One region of the Staphylococcus sp. Ze2 genome, then DNA from elsewhere that is predicted to be linked to it. Evidence: a T-box and tRNA genes for the amino acid it is inferred to sense, from the RefSeq annotation. Region 1 holds a T-box; the other holds one or more tRNA genes.

The links. The T-box of region 1 lies ahead of ACM591_RS07105 (valine--tRNA ligase). A T-box ahead of a tRNA ligase gene usually reads a tRNA of that ligase, here a tRNA-Val.
Region 2: it encodes a tRNA-Val, which carries the amino acid that the T-box ahead of ACM591_RS07105 (valine--tRNA ligase) is inferred to sense. The anticodon was not compared.

What each region holds. Positions count from the first base shown of each region.
Region 1 is NZ_CP183486.1:1,531,238-1,541,036, forward strand. It holds gene hemA (glutamyl-tRNA reductase) at 1-1,037, shown strand, start outside; gene ACM591_RS07070 (cytochrome C assembly family protein) at 1,059-1,895, shown strand; gene hemC (hydroxymethylbilane synthase) at 1,944-2,870, shown strand; gene ACM591_RS07080 (uroporphyrinogen-III synthase) at 2,889-3,575, shown strand; gene hemB (porphobilinogen synthase) at 3,565-4,545, shown strand; gene hemL (glutamate-1-semialdehyde 2,1-aminomutase) at 4,559-5,842, shown strand; gene ACM591_RS07095 (AbrB family transcriptional regulator) at 5,937-7,022, shown strand; gene ACM591_RS07100 (DNA-3-methyladenine glycosylase I) at 7,179-7,757, opposite strand; T-box leader at 7,816-8,058, shown strand; gene ACM591_RS07105 (valine--tRNA ligase) at 8,101-9,799, shown strand, end outside.
Region 2 is NZ_CP183486.1:1,334,779-1,344,577, reverse strand. It holds gene queG (tRNA epoxyqueuosine(34) reductase QueG) at 1-355, opposite strand, end outside; gene ACM591_RS06180 (amino acid ABC transporter ATP-binding protein) at 518-1,240, opposite strand; gene ACM591_RS06175 (ABC transporter substrate-binding protein/permease) at 1,233-2,699, opposite strand; gene ACM591_RS06170 (PTS transporter subunit IIC) at 2,982-4,049, opposite strand; tRNA gene ACM591_RS06165 (tRNA-Leu) at 4,317-4,399, opposite strand; gene panD (aspartate 1-decarboxylase) at 4,672-5,058, opposite strand; tRNA gene ACM591_RS06155 (tRNA-Gly) at 5,237-5,311, opposite strand; tRNA gene ACM591_RS06150 (tRNA-Gly) at 5,417-5,491, opposite strand; tRNA gene ACM591_RS06145 (tRNA-Cys) at 5,592-5,662, opposite strand; tRNA gene ACM591_RS06140 (tRNA-Gln) at 5,672-5,743, opposite strand; tRNA gene ACM591_RS06135 (tRNA-His) at 5,755-5,827, opposite strand; tRNA gene ACM591_RS06130 (tRNA-Trp) at 5,830-5,903, opposite strand; tRNA gene ACM591_RS06125 (tRNA-Tyr) at 5,922-6,005, opposite strand; tRNA gene ACM591_RS06120 (tRNA-Thr) at 6,012-6,087, opposite strand; tRNA gene ACM591_RS06115 (tRNA-Phe) at 6,098-6,170, opposite strand; tRNA gene ACM591_RS06110 (tRNA-Asp) at 6,183-6,258, opposite strand; tRNA gene ACM591_RS06105 (tRNA-Met) at 6,267-6,340, opposite strand; tRNA gene ACM591_RS06100 (tRNA-Ser) at 6,354-6,446, opposite strand; tRNA gene ACM591_RS06095 (tRNA-Ser) at 6,491-6,583, opposite strand; tRNA gene ACM591_RS06090 (tRNA-Ile) at 6,593-6,666, opposite strand; tRNA gene ACM591_RS06085 (tRNA-Met) at 6,694-6,767, opposite strand; tRNA gene ACM591_RS06080 (tRNA-Ala) at 6,795-6,870, opposite strand; tRNA gene ACM591_RS06075 (tRNA-Pro) at 6,887-6,960, opposite strand; tRNA gene ACM591_RS06070 (tRNA-Arg) at 6,969-7,042, opposite strand; tRNA gene ACM591_RS06065 (tRNA-Leu) at 7,060-7,145, opposite strand; tRNA gene ACM591_RS06060 (tRNA-Gly) at 7,154-7,228, opposite strand; tRNA gene ACM591_RS06055 (tRNA-Leu) at 7,232-7,313, opposite strand; tRNA gene ACM591_RS06050 (tRNA-Lys) at 7,328-7,403, opposite strand; tRNA gene ACM591_RS06045 (tRNA-Thr) at 7,411-7,486, opposite strand; tRNA gene ACM591_RS06040 (tRNA-Val) at 7,502-7,577, opposite strand; rRNA gene rrf (5S ribosomal RNA) at 7,587-7,701, opposite strand; rRNA gene ACM591_RS06030 (23S ribosomal RNA) at 7,781-9,799, opposite strand, start outside.

The DNA of each region.
Region 1 (9,799 bases):
TATTGCAAGTCACTTCAGGATTAGATTCTGTAGTTCTAGGAGAAACACAAATTCTTGGACAAATAAGAAATGCATTTTTCATTGCTCAAGAAGAGGACACAACAGGTACAATCTTTAATCATTTGTTTAAACAAGCAATTACTTTTGCGAAAAAAGCGCATAATGAAACAGATATTGCTGATAACGCGGTAAGCGTTTCATATGCTGCAGTTGAACTAAGCAAAAAAGTGTTTGGCAAAATTAATAACAAGCAAGCTTTGATTATTGGTGCAGGAGATATGAGTGAGTTATCACTCCTTAATTTAATCGGTTCAGGTGTCACGGATATTACAATTGTAAATAGAACATTGAGCAAAGCTCAAAATCTAGCAATGAAACATAACGTAAAATTTGAAGCAATGACATCTTTACCACAACTTTTAGCAAACGTGGATATAGTAATCAGTTCAACAAGTTCTGATGAATATATTGTAACGAATAAAATGTTGCAATCATATGCGTCTGAACGTAAAAATGATTCTTTAGTATTAATCGATATCGCTGTTCCTAGAGATATTGAACCTACAATCGATGCGATAGAAGATGTGTTTAATTATGATGTAGATGACTTAAAAGGATTGGTAGATGCCAATTTGAGAGAACGTCAAAATGCAGCTGATCAAATTATGCAAAGTATTCCAAATGAAATTGCAGCACATAATGAGTGGGTGAACATGCTAGGTGTTGTACCAGTTATTCGCGCATTGAGAGAAAAAGCAATGAATATTCAAGAAGATACTATGGATAGTTTAGATCGCAAATTACCTGGCTTATCAGAAAGAGAACGAAAAATAATCTCAAAACACACGAAAAGTATTATCAATCAAATGTTGAAAGATCCTATAAAACAAGCTAAAGAATTAAGTAGTGATAAGAAAAGTACCGAAAAATTAGAGCTATTTCAAAACATTTTTGATATTGAGGCTGAAAATGCATATGAACCTAAAAGGGAATCTACTAATAAGGTGGCAAACAGCCAAATATTGAGTTTTGAATAAGCATATTCAAATGGTGATGATATGCAAGAAATTATGTTCATAAGGTTAAATGAACTTATACTATTATTTTATTTTTTTAGTATCGCTTGTTATTTTTTCGATTTTATCAAAAAGTTTTACAAAGTAAGAAGAATTGGATTTGTTACATTAGGGATTGTTTGGGTGTTGCAAACAATCTCTTTATCATTTTATATCAATGTTACAAAACAAGTACCTTTGGGTAATATTTTTGATGTGTTTTTCGCATTAGCATGGTTGATTATTTCTATTTCTATTGTGATTAGTGTTATTAAGCAAATAGATTTTTCAATTTTTTTATTCAACTTAATTGGATTTGTCTTTATTGCGATGAGTACTTTTCAACCAATGCATTACCATGGTACAGGTGAAAAATTAAACCTAATTAACGAATTGCTTATTGTACATGTTACATTTGCAATTATTAGTTACGCACTATTTGCCTTTGCCTTTGTAAATAGTATTTTATACTTAATTCAGTATAAAAATTTAAAACAAAAGCGATTCGATCAAAAATATTTTAGAATAGCAAGCGTTGCCACGCTTGAACAAATAGTATTTTATAGTAGTTTAATTGGGTTTTTATTTATCATTTTAAGTATTATTTTAGGTGCTCAGTGGGGATTCAATGCTTTAGGATTGAATATTTTGATTGATCCTAAAGTAGTTATGTCTATAGTTATCACTTTGCTATATGGCATTTATATCATTTTTAGAGTGAAGCATACATTAACTAAACATAAATTAATTTATTTTAATATCATCTTATTTTGTTTAAGTATGATAAATTTATTTTTTGCTTCACATGTTTCTGATTTTCATCAATGGACAGGGATATAATTATAAAAATTAAATGATAAATAGTTGTATTTTAGGAGGTTGCGCATGATGCGTAAGTTAGTCGTTGGTTCAAGAAGAAGTAAATTAGCTTTGACACAAAGCCAACAGTTTATAGACAAATTAAAAGCAATAGAGCCTGATTTAGATATTGAGATTAAAGAAATAGTAACAAAAGGCGACCGAATAATAGACAAACAATTATCAAAAGTTGGTGGCAAAGGACTGTTTGTTAAAGAAATACAAAATGAATTGTTCGACCATTCAATAGATATGGCGATCCATTCTTTAAAAGACGTACCAAGTGTTATACCCGAAGGTTTGACCCTAGGGTGTATACCAGACCGTGAAAATCCATATGACGCCTATATAGCTAAAAATCACGTTAAATTGGATGAACTTCCAGATAATAGTATTATAGGTACTAGTTCATTACGCCGAGGTGCACAAATTCTGGCAAAATACCCAAACCTACAAATTAAATGGATTCGAGGCAACATTGATACGCGATTAAGTAAATTGGAAACTGAAGATTATGATGCTATTATTCTCGCTGCTGCTGGTCTCAAACGTATGGGATGGTCTGATGATATCGTCACGACTTATTTAGATAAAGAAACCTTAATCCCTGCAATTGGACAAGGTGCCTTAGGTATTGAATGTCGTTCAGATGACAAAGAGTTGCTAGATTTGTTGAGCAAAGTCCATAACAGTGACGTTGCTTCGTGTGTGACTGCTGAAAGAACATTTTTAACGCGTATGAACGGTAGTTGCCAAGTGCCTATCGGTGGCTATGCAACTAAAGAGAGTGATGGTACAATTGAGTTTACCGGATTAATTATGTCACCTGATGGCAGAGAACGTTATGAACACACAGAGCGTGGTACAAACCCAGTTGAACTCGGTGAAAAAGTTACTGAAGTATTAAATGAGCAAGGCGCTTACGAAATAATTAAAGCACTAAACGAAGAACAATAATCCTTCGAGGTGAAAATAATGAGACCAGTTATAGTTATGACGCAAACCAGTGAATTTAAAAGAAATGATGCTTGTATCTTACACAGACCATTTATACGTGTAGAGCCATTATCATTCGATTTAAATTTATTGAATGTGAACTATGACTGGCTTATTTTTTCGTCCAAAAATGCGGTGAAATTTTTTCAACCATATCTAAAACATGTTAATGTAGATAAAATAGCAGTTATTGGTGAGAAAACTGCAAACTATTGTAAATCATTGGGATTAAAGGTATCTTTTTGCCCAAAAGACTACTCTCAAGAGGGGTTTCTTGAAGCGTTTTATGCTGAAGAAGGTAGTAAAATATTGTTGCCTTCAAGTGAGGCGGCAAGACCTTTGCTGCAAGATGAACTGTATAATCAAAATTATATAGTTCAGAAAATTGACTTGTATAAACCAGTTCCACATACTGATAATATCAGTGATGTTAAAAAGATGATTAATAATGGTGAAATAGATGCTGTAGCTTTTGCAAGCTCATCAGCTGTACGTTATTATTTTAATCATAAAATGACAGTAAACTTTGATCATTATTTTGTGATTGGTCTACAAACATTGGAAACATTACATCAATATCATGCTAAAGGTATGGTATCAGAAACTCAAACACTGGAATCATTAGTAAGCAAAATAATAGAAAGTTGGGAAACAAATGCAATTTGATAGACACAGAAGATTACGTAGTAGTAAATCAATGAGAAGTATGGTTCGTGAAACGCATATAAGAAAAGAAGATTTAATTTATCCTATTTTTGTTGTTGAGCGTGATAACGTTAAAGAAGAAATCAAATCTATGCCAGGCATATATCAAATAAGTTTAAATATGCTTGGAGAAGAAATTAAAGAAGCTTATGATTTAGGTATCAGAGGTATTATGTTTTTCGGTGTACCAAATGAAAAAGATGCTGTAGGTACTGGTGCTTATGACCATAACGGTATAATACAAGAAGCCACTAGAAAAGCAAAATCAATGTACAATGATTTATTGATTGTGGCAGATACATGTCTATGCGAGTATACAGACCATGGACACTGTGGTGTCATCAATGAAAAAACAAAAGATGTAGACAATGATAAATCATTACCATTACTTGTGAAAACAGCGATCTCTCAAGTTGAAGCAGGAGCTGATATCATTGCCCCAAGTAATATGATGGATGGCTTTGTAGCAGAGATTCGTGAAGGCTTAGATGAAGCGGGTTATCATAACGTGCCAATTATGAGTTATGGCATTAAATATTCATCAAGTTTCTTCGGGCCATTCCGTGATGCTGCTGAATCTGCACCACAATTTGGCGATCGCAAAACATATCAAATGGATCCAGCAAATCGTAGAGAGGCATTAAGAGAATTGGATAGCGATTTAAATGAAGGTGCAGATATGATGATAGTTAAACCTGCGTTAAGCTTTTTAGATATTATTAGAGACGTTAGAAATACAACAAATGTACCTGTCGTTGCATACAATGTAAGTGGTGAATATAGCATGACCAAAGCTGCTGCAATTAATGGATGGATAGACGAAAAAGCAGTAGTCATGGAACAAATGATTTCTATGAAGCGTGCAGGTGCAGATTTGATAATTACTTATTTCTCAAAAGACATTTGTCGTTATTTAGATGAAGAACAATAGGAGGATGGATACAATGCGTTATACTAATTCTGAAAAAGCAATGGAAGAAGCTGAACATTTAATGCCTGGTGGCGTAAATAGTCCAGTTAGAGCTTTTAAATCTGTAGATACACCGGCAATTTTTATGGATCATGGTGAAGGTTCGAGAATATATGATATTGACGGCAATGCTTACATTGATTATGTACTTAGTTGGGGGCCGTTAATTTTAGGTCATAAAAACAAACAAGTTATTGATAAAATTCATGAAGCAGTAGATAAAGGTACAAGTTTTGGCGCATCTACAACACAGGAAAACAAATTAGCGCAACTTGTCATAGATCGTGTGCCATCAATAGAAAAAGTGCGAATGGTATCATCTGGAACAGAAGCGACATTAGATACTTTGCGTTTAGCACGTGGTTATACTGGAAAAAATAAAATCATTAAATTTATTGGGTGTTACCATGGTCATAGTGATTCTTTACTAATTAAAGCTGGTTCAGGCGTTGCGACGTTAGGTTTACCCGATTCTCCAGGCGTTCCTGAAGGTATCGCCAAAAATACAATTACAGTACCTTATAATGATTTAGAGGCAATTAAAGTTGCATTTGAAGAATTTGGAGACGACATTGCTGGTGTTATTGTAGAACCTGTTGCAGGTAATATGGGTGTCGTTCCACCAATTGAAGGCTTTTTACAAGGTTTAAGAGATATTACGACTGAATATGGATCGTTATTAATTTTTGATGAAGTTATGACTGGCTTTAGAGTAGGTTATAATTGTGCGCAAGGGTATTTTAATGTGACACCAGACTTAACTTGTTTAGGTAAAGTAATCGGTGGCGGCTTACCAGTAGGTGCTTTTGGTGGTAAGAAAGAAATCATGGATCATATTGCTCCAGCAGGTGACATCTATCAAGCTGGTACTTTATCAGGTAATCCACTAGCTATGACTAGCGGTTATGAAACATTGGTACAACTTAAACCAGAAACATATGATTATTTTAATAAATTAGGTGACCAATTAGAAGCAGGATTAAAAGCAGTGTTTGCAAAACATAATGTGCCAATCACTGTAAATCGAGCTGGTTCTATGATAGGATATTTCTTGAATGAAGGGCCTGTTACAAATTTTGAAGAAGCAAACAATAGTGATTTAGAAATGTTTAGCCAAATGTATAGAGAAATGGCAAATGAGGGAGTATTTTTACCACCATCACAGTTTGAAGGTACATTTCTTTCAACAGCACACACCGAAGAAGATATTAAACAAACTATAGAAGCGTTCGATACTGCTCTAAGTCGAATTGTATAAAGCTTAAATTATGCCCGAACAACCAATGTGTTGATCGGGTTTAAATATGGATAGCTCAGTTAAGTATGACGATAACTATGAAAGTTGTGAGAACATGAGTAAGCAATTAAGAAATAATATCATCGTTTTATTGCTAGCTATTTTGTTAAGTCTAATATTAAATGCAGCAAATGTACTGTTACCGTTTATGTTTGGACCTATAATTGCCAGTGTTATTTGTGTTAGATGTTTTCACATGGAAGTTGAATGGCCGTTTTGGCTAAGCCAAATTGGATTGGTTTTATTAGGTGTCCAAATAGGATCAACTTTTACTGAAAACGTAATATTTGATATCAAAGATGATTGGCTAACTATTGTATTAATCACTGTTATGCTATTAGGTCTTGCATTAGTCATAGCCTTTTTCTTTAAAAAGATAGCTAACGTAAATACTGAAACTGCAATATTAAGTGTGATACCAGGCGCATTAAGTCAAATGCTTATAATGGCAGAGGAAAATAAGAAAGCGAATATTATGGTCGTCAGTTTAACACAAACATCAAGAATTATATTTGTTGTTATTCTTGTACCTTTTATTTCGTATTTCTTCCAAGACAGTGGCAGTAATCGTTCGGAAGAGGACAGTGTAGTTAACACACTAACCGAAGCATTAACTATTCCAAATATACTTTTATTAGTACTTGCAATATTTTTAGTATATGTCATTATGGGAAAAATTCACTTTCCGACTAGACAATTACTTGCACCGATATTAGTACTTATATGTTGGAATTTATTAACCGGTGTTACATTCACTTTAGATAATTATATTATTGCGGCAGCACAAGTGATTTATATGATACGTATAGGTATACAAATTGCTAAATTATTAGACCAAATGAAAGGTAGAATTGCTTTAGCAATCGCATTTCAAAATGTACTATTAATATTATTGGCTTTTGTAATGGTATTATTTATTGCAATGGTTTCTGACCATTCTGTTAATGAATTGTTTTTAGGCGCAGCACCAGGTGGCATGAGCCAAATAGTATTAGTTGCAATTGAAACCGGTGCAGATGTAGCATTGATTTCAAGTTATCACATCTTTAGAATCTTCTTTATACTATTTTTAATTGCTCCATTACTAAGTTATTTCCTTAAATATAGGCTAGCAAAAGATTCTATTAATAAGAAATCTTAAAAATTATGATGAATATAATAAAACCTCAACAAGCATATAATGTTTGCTGAGGTTTTATCTATAAATGATAAGGATAGAACTTATTTTCAATTATATAACTATTATATTGATATATCTTAATGCGTAAGGTGAAATATTAAAAATTTCACAAATTGGTTAGGCAAAACCTTTTCCGTTATATACTTTAGGATTATTCGGACAACTTTGAAGATGTGCATTGTAAAGACCTGCAGCTTCTAAAAAAGAAAAGACAGTAACAGGGCCTAAAAATTTAAAACCATATTTTTTAAGTTGCTTTGAAAGTTTTGTGGCACGTTCATCTACTGTAATGCGATCACTTGATGTAACATAAGCACAATCAATTGGCTTATAATCTACGAAGGACCATAAAAAGTCGCTAAAGCTTCCGTAATCTTTTTCTATATCGAAATAACCTTGTGCTTGGCTAACGATTGCTTCTATCTTTTTGCGATTATGTACGATATTGGGAAAAGTCATTAAACGATCAATATCTTCAGTTGTCATTTTTGAAATTTTAGTTGGGTCAAAGTTATAAAAAGCTTGTTCGTAAGATTCTTTTTTCTTTAAAATTGTTAACCATGAAAGACCGGCATGTTGTGATTCAAGTGCAATTAATTTAAATAATTTTAAGCTATCATAAATAGGTTGTCCCCATTCCTCATCGTGATAGTGGAGGTATAGTGGGTCTTTTGTTCCAAATGCGCATTCATTCATAAATTTCACTCCAGTCCATTGACTTATTTTAACATCCATTATACTATAATTAAGTAAAAGAATATTGTCTACTGGGAAGAGTAAATAAGCTGAAATTTATAAGAGAGTACATGGTTGGTGTAAATGTACAATTTAACTTATTGAAGGTAGCCCACATTGAACTTTAGCTGAAATATAATGCTCATAAATGATTGTAGTATAGGCTAAAGCGTGTTTGAGCGTTAATCAGATAATTAAGTGCTTGAAATTATATTTATAATTTCTTGAATTTAGGTGGTACCACGGAATATCCGTCCTATATTGATAGGGCGGGTATTTTTATTTTTAAGGAGGATTTTAACGAATGGAAATGAAACCAAAATATAATCCGAACGAAGTCGAGTCCGGACGTTATGACCAATGGGTTAACAACGGTTATTTTAAAGCGACAGAAGATAGTTCAAAAGAGACATATACAATTGTAATTCCACCACCAAACGTAACTGGCAAATTACATTTAGGGCATGCGTGGGATACGACTTTACAAGATATATTGACACGAATGAAACGCATGCAAGGTTACGACACTCTATATTTACCAGGCATGGATCATGCTGGCATTGCTACGCAAGCAAAAGTAGAAGCAAAGTTAAATGAGCAAGGTTTATCAAGACATGATTTAGGTCGAGAAAAATTCCTTGAACAAGCTTGGGATTGGAAAGAAGAATATGCAACTTTTATCAGAGAACAATGGGCAAAACTTGGTCTAGGTTTAGATTACAGTAGAGAGCGTTTCACGTTAGATGAAGGTTTAAGTAAAGCCGTGAAGAAAGTATTCGTTGATATGTATAACAAAGGTTTGATATATCGCGGTGAATACATTATAAATTGGGATCCAATCGCACGTACTGCTTTGTCTGACATTGAAGTAATACATGAAGATGTTGAAGGTAAGTTTTACCATTTTAAGTATCCATATGCAGATGGTAATGGATTTATTGAAATTGCTACAACACGTCCTGAAACAATGCTAGGTGATACTGCGATTGTCGTAAACCCTAATGATGAGCGTTATAAAGATGTCATAGGTAAGAAAGTGATTTTACCTATCATTGGTAGAGAACTACCTGTATTAGCAGATGAATATGTTGATATTGAATTTGGTAGTGGTGCAATGAAAGTAACACCTGCACATGACCCTAATGACTTTGAAATAGGAAATCGCCATGATTTAGAACGTATTATCGTAATGGATGAATCAGGCAAAATGAATGATAAAGCTGGTAAGTATCAAGGTATGGATCGGTTCGATTGTCGCGAACAATTAGTCAAAGATTTAGAGGCTGAAGACCTTGTTATTAAAATTGAGGCGCATGAACATTCAGTAGGACATTCAGAACGTTCTGGTGCAGTTGTAGAGCCATACTTATCAACACAATGGTTTGTTAAAATGAAACCTCTTGCTGAACAAGCACTAGATAATCAAAAAACAGACGATAGAATTGATTTTGTTCCTGCACGTTTTGAAAAAACTTTTAATCGCTGGATGGAAGAAATTAGAGATTGGACGATATCACGTCAACTTTGGTGGGGCCATCAAATTCCAGCTTGGTACCATAAAGAAACAGGTGAAATTTACGTAGGTGAATCAGCACCTGAAGATATTGAAAATTGGACTCAAGATGAAGATGTATTAGATACTTGGTTCTCAAGTGCGTTATGGCCATTTTCAACATTAGGCTGGCCAGATGTTGAAGAAGAAGACTTCCAACGTTACTTCCCAACTAATGCATTAGTAACTGGATATGACATTATATTCTTCTGGGTCGCAAGAATGATATTCCAAGGTTTAGAATTTACTGGAAAACGTCCTTTTAATGATGTATTATTACATGGATTAGTCCGTGCAGAAGACGGTAGAAAGATGAGTAAATCACTTGGCAATGGTGTAGATCCTATGGATGTCATTGAGGAGTATGGTGCAGATAGCTTAAGATATTTCCTTGCTACTGGTTCATCGCCTGGTCATGACTTACGTTATTCTACTGAAAAAGTTGAATCTG
Region 2 (9,799 bases), 200 kb from region 1:
AATCAGCTAGTTTATCCAAGCGTTTTCGCATAATAGAGTGATAGTCTTGCCCCCATGAAGCACGAGCAAACATACCTCTTCTATCTCCTCTAGTACTCTTAGGTGCGCCTTTTAATTTATTAGGATATCCTACCGCAATTGCGATAATAGACCGTGCTGTCGGTAATGTTAATGTCGGTTCAGTTCTTAACTCTATATCTGATTCTTCAAAACCTGATGCATAACCTTTAGCATGATAATCTACTAACTTTTGTTTCATTTCATCAAATGGATCAGCAGTAGTAAAACCTATACTATCGATACCTATCGTATGTGCATAGTCAATTACATCTTGTTTTAATTGATTTAAATCCATTTATTCTTACACCCCACATTAAAAACATACATCCTACAGTTTAACACATTATTTCGTGTTTAGAGTGTGCATAAATTCATTTTTTATTATCAAAAATAAAAACCAAGTAGTTAAGCAATTATATTGTCATAATTACTTTATCTACCTGGCCTTAATAAAAATTTATAATACTCTACTTAAGAAGTTTTTAGTTCTTTCATGTTGTTGTTGTTCAAATATTGCCTCAGGATTACCTGATTCAACGATAACCCCATCTGCCATAAATACTACTTTATCACTCACATCTCTAGCAAAATTCATTTCATGTGTTACAACAACCATTGTCATACCTTCTTTTGCTAGATCTTTCATAACTTTCAGAACATCACCAACTACTTCAGGGTCTAGTGCTGAAGTAGGTTCATCAAAGAGTAAAACTTCCGGATTCATCGCTAATGCTCTAGCAATAGCAACTCTCTGCTTTTGCCCACCTGATAATTGCGATGGATAAGCATCCGCTTTATCACTTAATCCTACTTTATCTAATAATTCCTGAGCTTGCTCCTTTAAATTACTTTGCTTGTCTTTTTTTAACAAACTTGGTGCTAAAATGATATTATCAATCACTTTTTTATGCGGGAATAAGTTAAAGTTTTGAAATACCATACCCATTTGTTGACGTAATTTTTCTAACTCTGTATTTTTACTTGTTAAGCTATGTTCTTTAAATATAACCTCACCACTTGTAGGTGTTTCTAATAAATTCATACAACGCAGTAATGTACTTTTCCCACTACCTGAAGGACCAATGATAGCTACAACTTCTCCTTGATTCACTGTCATATCAATACCTTTTAAAACTTCATTTTTCCCAAAAGTTTTATATAAATTTTTAATATTAATCACTAACTTTCATTCTCCCTTCAAAGAAATACATCACTCTAGATAGTGTGAATGTAAGTATAAAGTATAATACTGCTGCAACTAATAGTGGCGTGAATGGATCAAATGAAGCACCTTGAACTACTTGTGCATTAAACATAATTTCACTTACACCTATTACAGAAACAATTGATGACTCTTTAATAACAGTCACAAATTCATTTCCTAACGCTGGTAATATCTTTTTAATTGCTTGAGGCAATATAACTGTTTTCATAGTTTGACCGTATGTAAGCCCTAAACTACGTGCAGCTTCCGTTTGCCCTTTATCTACCGCATTGATTCCTGCTCTAATTATTTCGGCAATATACGCTGAACAGTTAATTACTAGCGCGATCATACCGCAAATTAAGGCTGATATATCTAAACCAAGCATCGCTGTGGTACCAAAATAGACTAAAAATACTTGTACTAACAATGGAGTACCTCTTAGGAATTCAATATAAGCTGAAGCTATCCATCTAAGTACTTTGATCTTACTAAGTTTTATTAATGCTATAATAGCTCCAAAAACTGTTCCTAATAACACACCAACAATTGAAATTAAAATAGTGTTTTGGATACCTTTCAAGAAAAAGTTACCATACTTACTAAAGAAGTTACCATCATCTTTTTTCATAGCTTCTGCAGCTGAGTCTTTATAGTCTGCAATTAAGTTTTTATCCTTAACCTCTTTAATACTAGTATTTAATTTTTCCATCAATTTAGGAGAGTTTTTTGGTGCAGCTATTGCTGTACTTTTAGTTCCTTCATTAAATTTCACTCCATCAGCAAAAGTTAGATCTTTATTTTGCTTTAAATAGGCTTCTGCAACTGGTCCTTCAATAACCATGCCGCTTACTTTTCCACTTTTTAATGACATAATTACTTCTGGAACTCTAGTAAGTGATTGAATTTGAGCATTTTCAATATCTGACTGAGCGATTTTTTCCTGTTGTGTCTGCTTTTGAACACCTATTTTTTTATTAGTAAAATCATCGATAGTTTTTAAATTATCAGCATCAGATTTTTTTATAATCATTTTTTGCTGAACGGTCATATATGGATCAGAAAAGTCTACTTCTTTTTTACGTTCTGGCGTAGGTGTCATACCAGAAATGATTAAATCTACTTTCCCAGTTTTAATAGCTCCCAGTAAACTATCAAATTGCATATTTACAATCTTTAATTTTAAACCATTGTCCTTTGCTACTTTTTTCGCTAATTCAATATCTATTCCCGCGTATTCAGACTTACCATTAACATTATGTTCAAATTCATAAGGTGCATAATCAGCTGACAAACCAACCCTTAACTCACCACGTTCTTTTATTTTTTCCCATTGATCGTCTTGCGTTTGTGCATGAGCTGTAGGGTTTATATAACTTATTATGGCACTAAGAATAATTATACATACCATAAAGCCTTTTAATATGTGTTTCATCTTTGTATCCCCTCTCTATAATATTAATTATTATACACAATAACGCAACATTATTCAATAATATTTTTTAAAATTATTGTTATATCGCATTTTCTTTTATGATAATAAATTATTATGCAATACTTATGTATAAAAAAACGGTTAGAAATCAAATGTTTGGTAATGATTTCTTAAACCGTTGTATTTAGCACTTAAAAGAGTGATATAACATATACTTATTTTTATCTTTTATATGCAAAATTTAGATAGTTAGTTATTTTGAGTTTGTAAAGTACGAAACGCCTATTGTCTTGGGATTTCGAATCTATAAATTTCATCAGAATATTTAGCAATGAATTTTTTGCATAATTCATGTACAAAAAATGCTGCTACAAAAGGTATGATAAAGTATCCAAAAATAAGTAGAATAATATTGGTCATCGGATCACCATCCATACGATTAAATGCATTTATTGGCCCTACAAGCCCTGTATATCCAAACCCTGCAGACATTGGTGTGCCATGTATACCTATGAAATAAGCAATTAAACCACCAATTATACCGTTTATAGTTAATGGAACTGCAATAATTAAATGTTTAAAATAAACCGGTATCATCATTTTTGCAGCACCGATTATTAGGACTAGATTCACCCCAACACTATTAACTCTAATTGAACCAAATAAGAACGTCACACATGCAGCAACTATACCCATATTTGCTGCACCACTTCCTAATCCAGATAAACCTATGGCAGTTGCAATAGCTACAACAGATATTGGTGTTACCATTAGTAATGAATAAGTGATACAAATTAATATCGACATTAACATTGGATTAAGTTCTGTAAATGAACTAACAACATGGCCTAAACCTTTAGTTACGTTTGATACATAACTTAACGTATATAAGCCAATCACACCACTAATAACAGGTATTAACACTGGTAAAATAATCATTTCTAATGAGCCGAGTTTATCGCGTAGTAATAAATATAAAAAACATGCAACAATAACGATGAGAACAGTATTTATAATATCACCAATACCATTTAACACAAATCCATCAGCTGTAATTTTCACAGCGCCACTACCTAACATAGCAGAAACACCTACCATAGCAGCTCCTGCACCATTAAACTTAAATTGATGTGCTGCTAAAACACCGATTATAAATGCCATAAACGACTGAATTAATACTACAAGTTGATATATTGATTCTAGTAATTGATTACCTTCTTTAAAGAACTTTAATAATTCTCCCAATAGCGCATTAGGTAGCAAAGCAATAACTACACCTGCACCAACAGCTTGTAAAATATTAGTAAAAAATTGTTTTCCGCTTGATTCTGAACTTTTATATTTAACCATTAAATTATGTCCTCCAAATATAACATTAGACTAATAATATTACACATTGTATTAAACTACAATATTAACTTAGACATAGTAATAATTAATTTTAAAGGTTTTACAAATATAGAAATTAACAAAAGTAACCTCTGTCTAATGGAAACAACAACATATAATTAAAATACAATTGTTAAACTAACTTCTCTATTTCTATATAAACTAAAAGAGAGTAAAAAAAAGAAACATCATTAAATGATGTTTCTTAAATGTTAGTTATTTTATTAGTACCGGCGGTCGGGATCGAACCGACACTCCAAAAAGGAACGGGATTTTGAGTCCCGCGCGTCTGCCAATTCCGCCACGCCGGCTCAATAGCTCATACGAGACTATTTATAAATTATCATTTATATCTGTAAATATTTTACAACTTCTAAATGGCATAAGTATATTATATTACTAACTACATTTGTCGTCAATAGATTTATTAAAAAAGCTGTAATTGCTTAGTTTAGGTACAATTTTTTTACATGTAAATTGTAATTTTTGTCACTATTTAACTTCAAAGCTAAAGTATATTTACTTATATAAATACTGTAATTTAAAGACCACTAAAATATTTAATATAAGAAATTATTAAAAGCTAATCTGTTATAACTTCATTCTCAACTTCATGAATCATTTGTGTAATTTGATTATATTCATTTAAAACAGCAACTTTTGGTGCATGTATAGAAAGCTCCTCTTCATTCAGCTGAACATAAGACATAATGATTACCACATCATCCACTTCAACTAATCTAGATGCAGCACCATTCAAACAAATCTTACCACTACCTCGTTCACCTTCAATCACATATGTTTCAAATCTCGCCCCATTATTATTATTTACAATAGCAACCTTTTCATTAGGTAATATGTCAACTGCTTCTAATAAATCTTTATCTATAGTAATACTTCCTACATAATTTAAGTTTGATTCCGTCACTCTCGCTCTATGAATTTTTCCATTCATCATTGTTCTAATCATTATATATAATCTCCTATCAAAAAGTATTTTTAATAGTGTATGCTATCTAAATTAATAGTACAAAACACTTTTGTAATTATTCATATTACCATATTATACAGATATTTCTACAAATATTGGAAGTTAAAATAAGGATATATACTAAGATAAAAAAAAACTTCCTACAAGGAAGAATAAATGGAGCGGAAGATAGGACTTACACCTATACCTCATTCCGGGAAGGAATGTGTTCTGAGAGTTGAACTACTCCCGCTTAAATATTAAATTATGGAGCGGAGGATAGGACTTACACCTATATCTCGTTCCGGGAAGGAACGTATTCTAAGAGTTGAAATACCCCCGCATAAGTAATAAATTATGGAGCGGAAGATAGGACTTACACCTATACCTCATTCCGGGAAGGAATGTGTTCTGAGAGTTGAACTACTCCCGCTTAAATATTAAATTATGGAGCGGAAGATAGGACTTACACCTATACCTCGTTCCGGGAAGGAACGGATTCTAAAAGTTGAAATACTCCCGCATTTTGATGAAGGCGGCAACCGGATTTGAACCGGTGATAAAGGTTTTGCAGACCTCTGCCTTACCACTTGGCTATGCCGCCAATAAAAAACTGGGCTAGCTGGATTCGAACCAGCGCGTGATGGAGTCAAAGTCCATTGCCTTACCGCTTGGCTATAGCCCATTAATATAAAGGGCGGATGATGGGAATCGAACCCACGAGTGTCGGAACCACAATCCGATGCGTTAACCACTTCGCCACAACCGCCATGGCAGGGGCAGTAGGAATCGAACCCACATCAAAGGTTTTGGAGACCTCTATTCTACCGTTGAAATATGCCCCTATTAAATTAAAAAATAAATGGTGGAGGGGGGCAGATTCGAACTGCCGAACCCGAAGGAGCGGATTTACAGTCCGCCGCGTTTAGCCACTTCGCTACCCCTCCTAAGAATGGTGCCGGCCAGAGGACTTGAACCCCCAACCTACTGATTACAAGTCAGTTGCTCTACCAGTTGAGCTAGGCCGGCTTGCATAAAATGGTTCAGGACAGAATCGAACTGCCGACACATGGAGCTTCAATCCATTGCTCTACCAACTGAGCTACTGAACCATAATTAAAAAATGGCGGTCCCGATGGGATTCGAACCCACGATCTCCTGCGTGACAGGCAGGCGTGTTAACCGCTACACTACGGGACCTTTTAAAATTGCGGGAGGCGGATTTGAACCACCGACCTTCGGGTTATGAGCCCGACGAGCTACCGAACTGCTCCATCCCGCGATAATAATATTAATGGCGGAGGAAGAGGGATTCGAACCCCCGCGGGCCGTTAAGCCCCTGTCGGTTTTCAAGACCGATCCCTTCAGCCGGACTTGGGTATTCCTCCACAAATATTAGCTAAAAATAAATTATATTAAATTATGATAAAAATGGCGGAGGAAGAGGGATTCGAACCCCCGCGAGCCGTTAAGCCCCTGTCGGTTTTCAAGACCGATCCCTTCAGCCGAACTTGGGTATTCCTCCAAAATTATATGGACCTTGCAGGATTCGAACCTGCGACCGAACGGTTATGAGCCGTTAGCTCTGACCAACTGAGCTAAAGGTCCTAAATATAATTTACAACTAATAATTAGTGGCGGTGGAGGGGATCGAACCCCCGACCTCACGGGTATGAACCGTGCGCTCTAGCCAGCTGAGCTACACCGCCGTTGTATTTAGGTTGTATTATTAAATATGGTGGAGACTAGCGGGATCGAACCGCTGACCTCCTGCGTGCAAAGCAGGCGCTCTCCCATCTGAGCTAAGCCCCCATATATATTAGGTTTATCGGGAAGACAGGATTCGAACCTGCGACCCCTTGGTCCCAAACCAAGTGCTCTACCAAGCTGAGCTACTTCCCGTAAATTAATGCGCCCAATAGGGGTCGAACCTATAACCTCTTGATTCGTAGTCAAGTACTCTATCCAGTTGAGCTATGGGCGCCTAATTTTATAGGATTATGCCGAGGACCGGAATCGAACCGGTACGGTGATCTCTCACCGCAGGATTTTAAGTCCTGTGCGTCTGCCAGTTCCGCCACCCCGGCAAAAATAATGGAGCAGAAGACGGGATTCGAACCCGCGACCCCGACCTTGGCAAGGTCGTATTCTACCGCTGAACTACTTCTGCATATGCGGGTGAAGGGAGTCGAACCCCCACGCCGTAAGGCGCTAGATCCTAAGTCTAGTGCGTCTGCCAATTCCGCCACACCCGCGATTTTTAAAATAATGGTGAGCCATAGTGGGCTCGAACCACTGACCCTCTGATTAAAAGTCAGATGCTCTACCAACTGAGCTAATGGCTCATCAAAATGGTGCCGGCCAGAGGACTTGAACCCCCAACCTACTGATTACAAGTCAGTTGCTCTACCAGTTGAGCTAGGCCGGCTATTAAAAGAATAAATGGTGGAGGATGACGGGTTCGAACCGCCGACCCTCTGCTTGTAAGGCAGATGCTCTCCCAGCTGAGCTAATCCTCCATATAAATTGCCTGGCAACGTCCTACTCTTGCGGAACGTAAGTCCGACTACCATCGGCGCTAAAGAGCTTAACTTCTGTGTTCGGCATGGGAACAGGTGTGACCTCTTTGCCATTGTCACCAGACAATGAAATGTATGAAATTATACATTCAAAACTAGATAGTAAGTAAAATATGATTCAATCAAAACAAAACATTTTAAATTTGATTAAGTCTTCGATCGATTAGTATTCGTCAGCTCCACATATCGCTATGCTTCCACCTCGAACCTATTAACCTCATCATCTTTGAGGGATCTTATAACCGAAGTTGGGAAATCTCATCTTGAGGGGGGCTTCATGCTTAGATGCTTTCAGCACTTATCCCGTCCATACATAGCTACCCAGCGATGCCGTTGGCACGACAACTGGTACACCAGAGGTATGTCCATCCCGGTCCTCTCGTACTAAGGACAGCTCCTCTCAAATTTCCTACGCCCACGACGGATAGGGACCGAACTGTCTCACGACGTTCTGAACCCAGCTCGCGTACCGCTTTAATGGGCGAACAGCCCAACCCTTGGGACCGACTACAGCCCCAGGATGCGATGAGCCGACATCGAGGTGCCAAACCTCCCCGTCGATGTGAACTCTTGGGGGAGATAAGCCTGTTATCCCCGGGGTAGCTTTTATCCGTTGAGCGATGGCCCTTCCATGCGGAACCACCGGATCACTAAGTCCGTCTTTCGACCCTGCTCGACTTGTAAGTCTCGCAGTCAAGCTTCCTTATGCCTTTACACTCTATGAATGATTTCCAACCATTCTGAGGAAACCTTTGAGCGCCTCCGTTACTCTTTAGGAGGCGACCGCCCCAGTCAAACTGCCCATCTGACACTGTCTCCCACCATGATAAATGGTGCGGGTTAGAAATCCAACACAGCGAGGGTAGTATCCCACCAACGCCTCCACGTAAGCTAGCGCTCACGCATCTCAGGCTCCTACCTATCCTGTACAAGCTGTGCCGAATTTCAATATCAGACTACAGTAAAGCTCCACGGGGTCTTTCCGTCCTGTCGCGGGTAACCTGCATCTTCACAGGTACTATGATTTCACCGAGTCTCTCGTTGAGACAGTGCCCAAATCGTTACGCCTTTCGTGCGGGTCGGAACTTACCCGACAAGGAATTTCGCTACCTTAGGACCGTTATAGTTACGGCCGCCGTTTACTGGGGCTTCGATTCGTAGCTTCGCAGAAGCTAACCACTCCTCTTAACCTTCCAGCACCGGGCAGGCGTCAGCCCCTATACATCACCTTACGGTTTAGCAGAGACCTGTGTTTTTGATAAACAGTCGCTTGGGCCTATTCACTGCGGCTCTCCTGGGCGTTAACCCTAAAGAGCACCCCTTCTCCCGAAGTTACGGGGTCATTTTGCCGAGTTCCTTAACGAGAGTTCGCTCGCTCACCTTAGAATTCTCATCTTGACTACCTGTGTCGGTTTGCGGTACGGGCACCACAATTCTAGCTAGAGGCTTTTCTTGGCAGTGTGAAATCAACGACTCGAGGAAACAATTTCCTCTCCCCATCACAGCTTGACCTTAAGAGTGCCGGATTTGCCTAACACTCAGTCTTACTGCTTGGACGTACAATCCAATAGTACGCTTCGCCTATCCTACTGCGTCCCCCCATCGCTTAAAACGAATTATGGTGGTACAGGAATATCAACCTGTTATCCATCGCCTACGCCTATCGGCCTCAGCTTAGGACCCGACTAACCCAGAGCGGACGAGCCTTCCTCTGGAAACCTTAGTCAATCGGTGGACGGGATTCTCACCCGTCTTTCGCTACTCACACCGGCATTCTCACTTCTAAGCGCTCCACATGTCCTTGCGATCATGCTTCAACGCCCTTAGAACGCTCTCCTACCATTGTCCTTACGGACAATCCACAGCTTCGGTAATATGTTTAGCCCCGGTACATTTTCGGCGCAGTGTCACTCGACTAGTGAGCTATTACGCACTCTTTAAATGATGGCTGCTTCTAAGCCAACATCCTAGTTGTCTGGGCAACGCCACATCCTTTTCCACTTAACATATATTTTGGGACCTTAGCTGGTGGTCTGGGCTGTTTCCCTTTCGAACACGGACCTTATCACCCGCGTTCTAACTCCCAAGTTAAATTGATTGGCATTCGGAGTTTGTCTGAATTCGGTAACCCGATAAGGGCCCCTCGTCCAAACAGTGCTCTA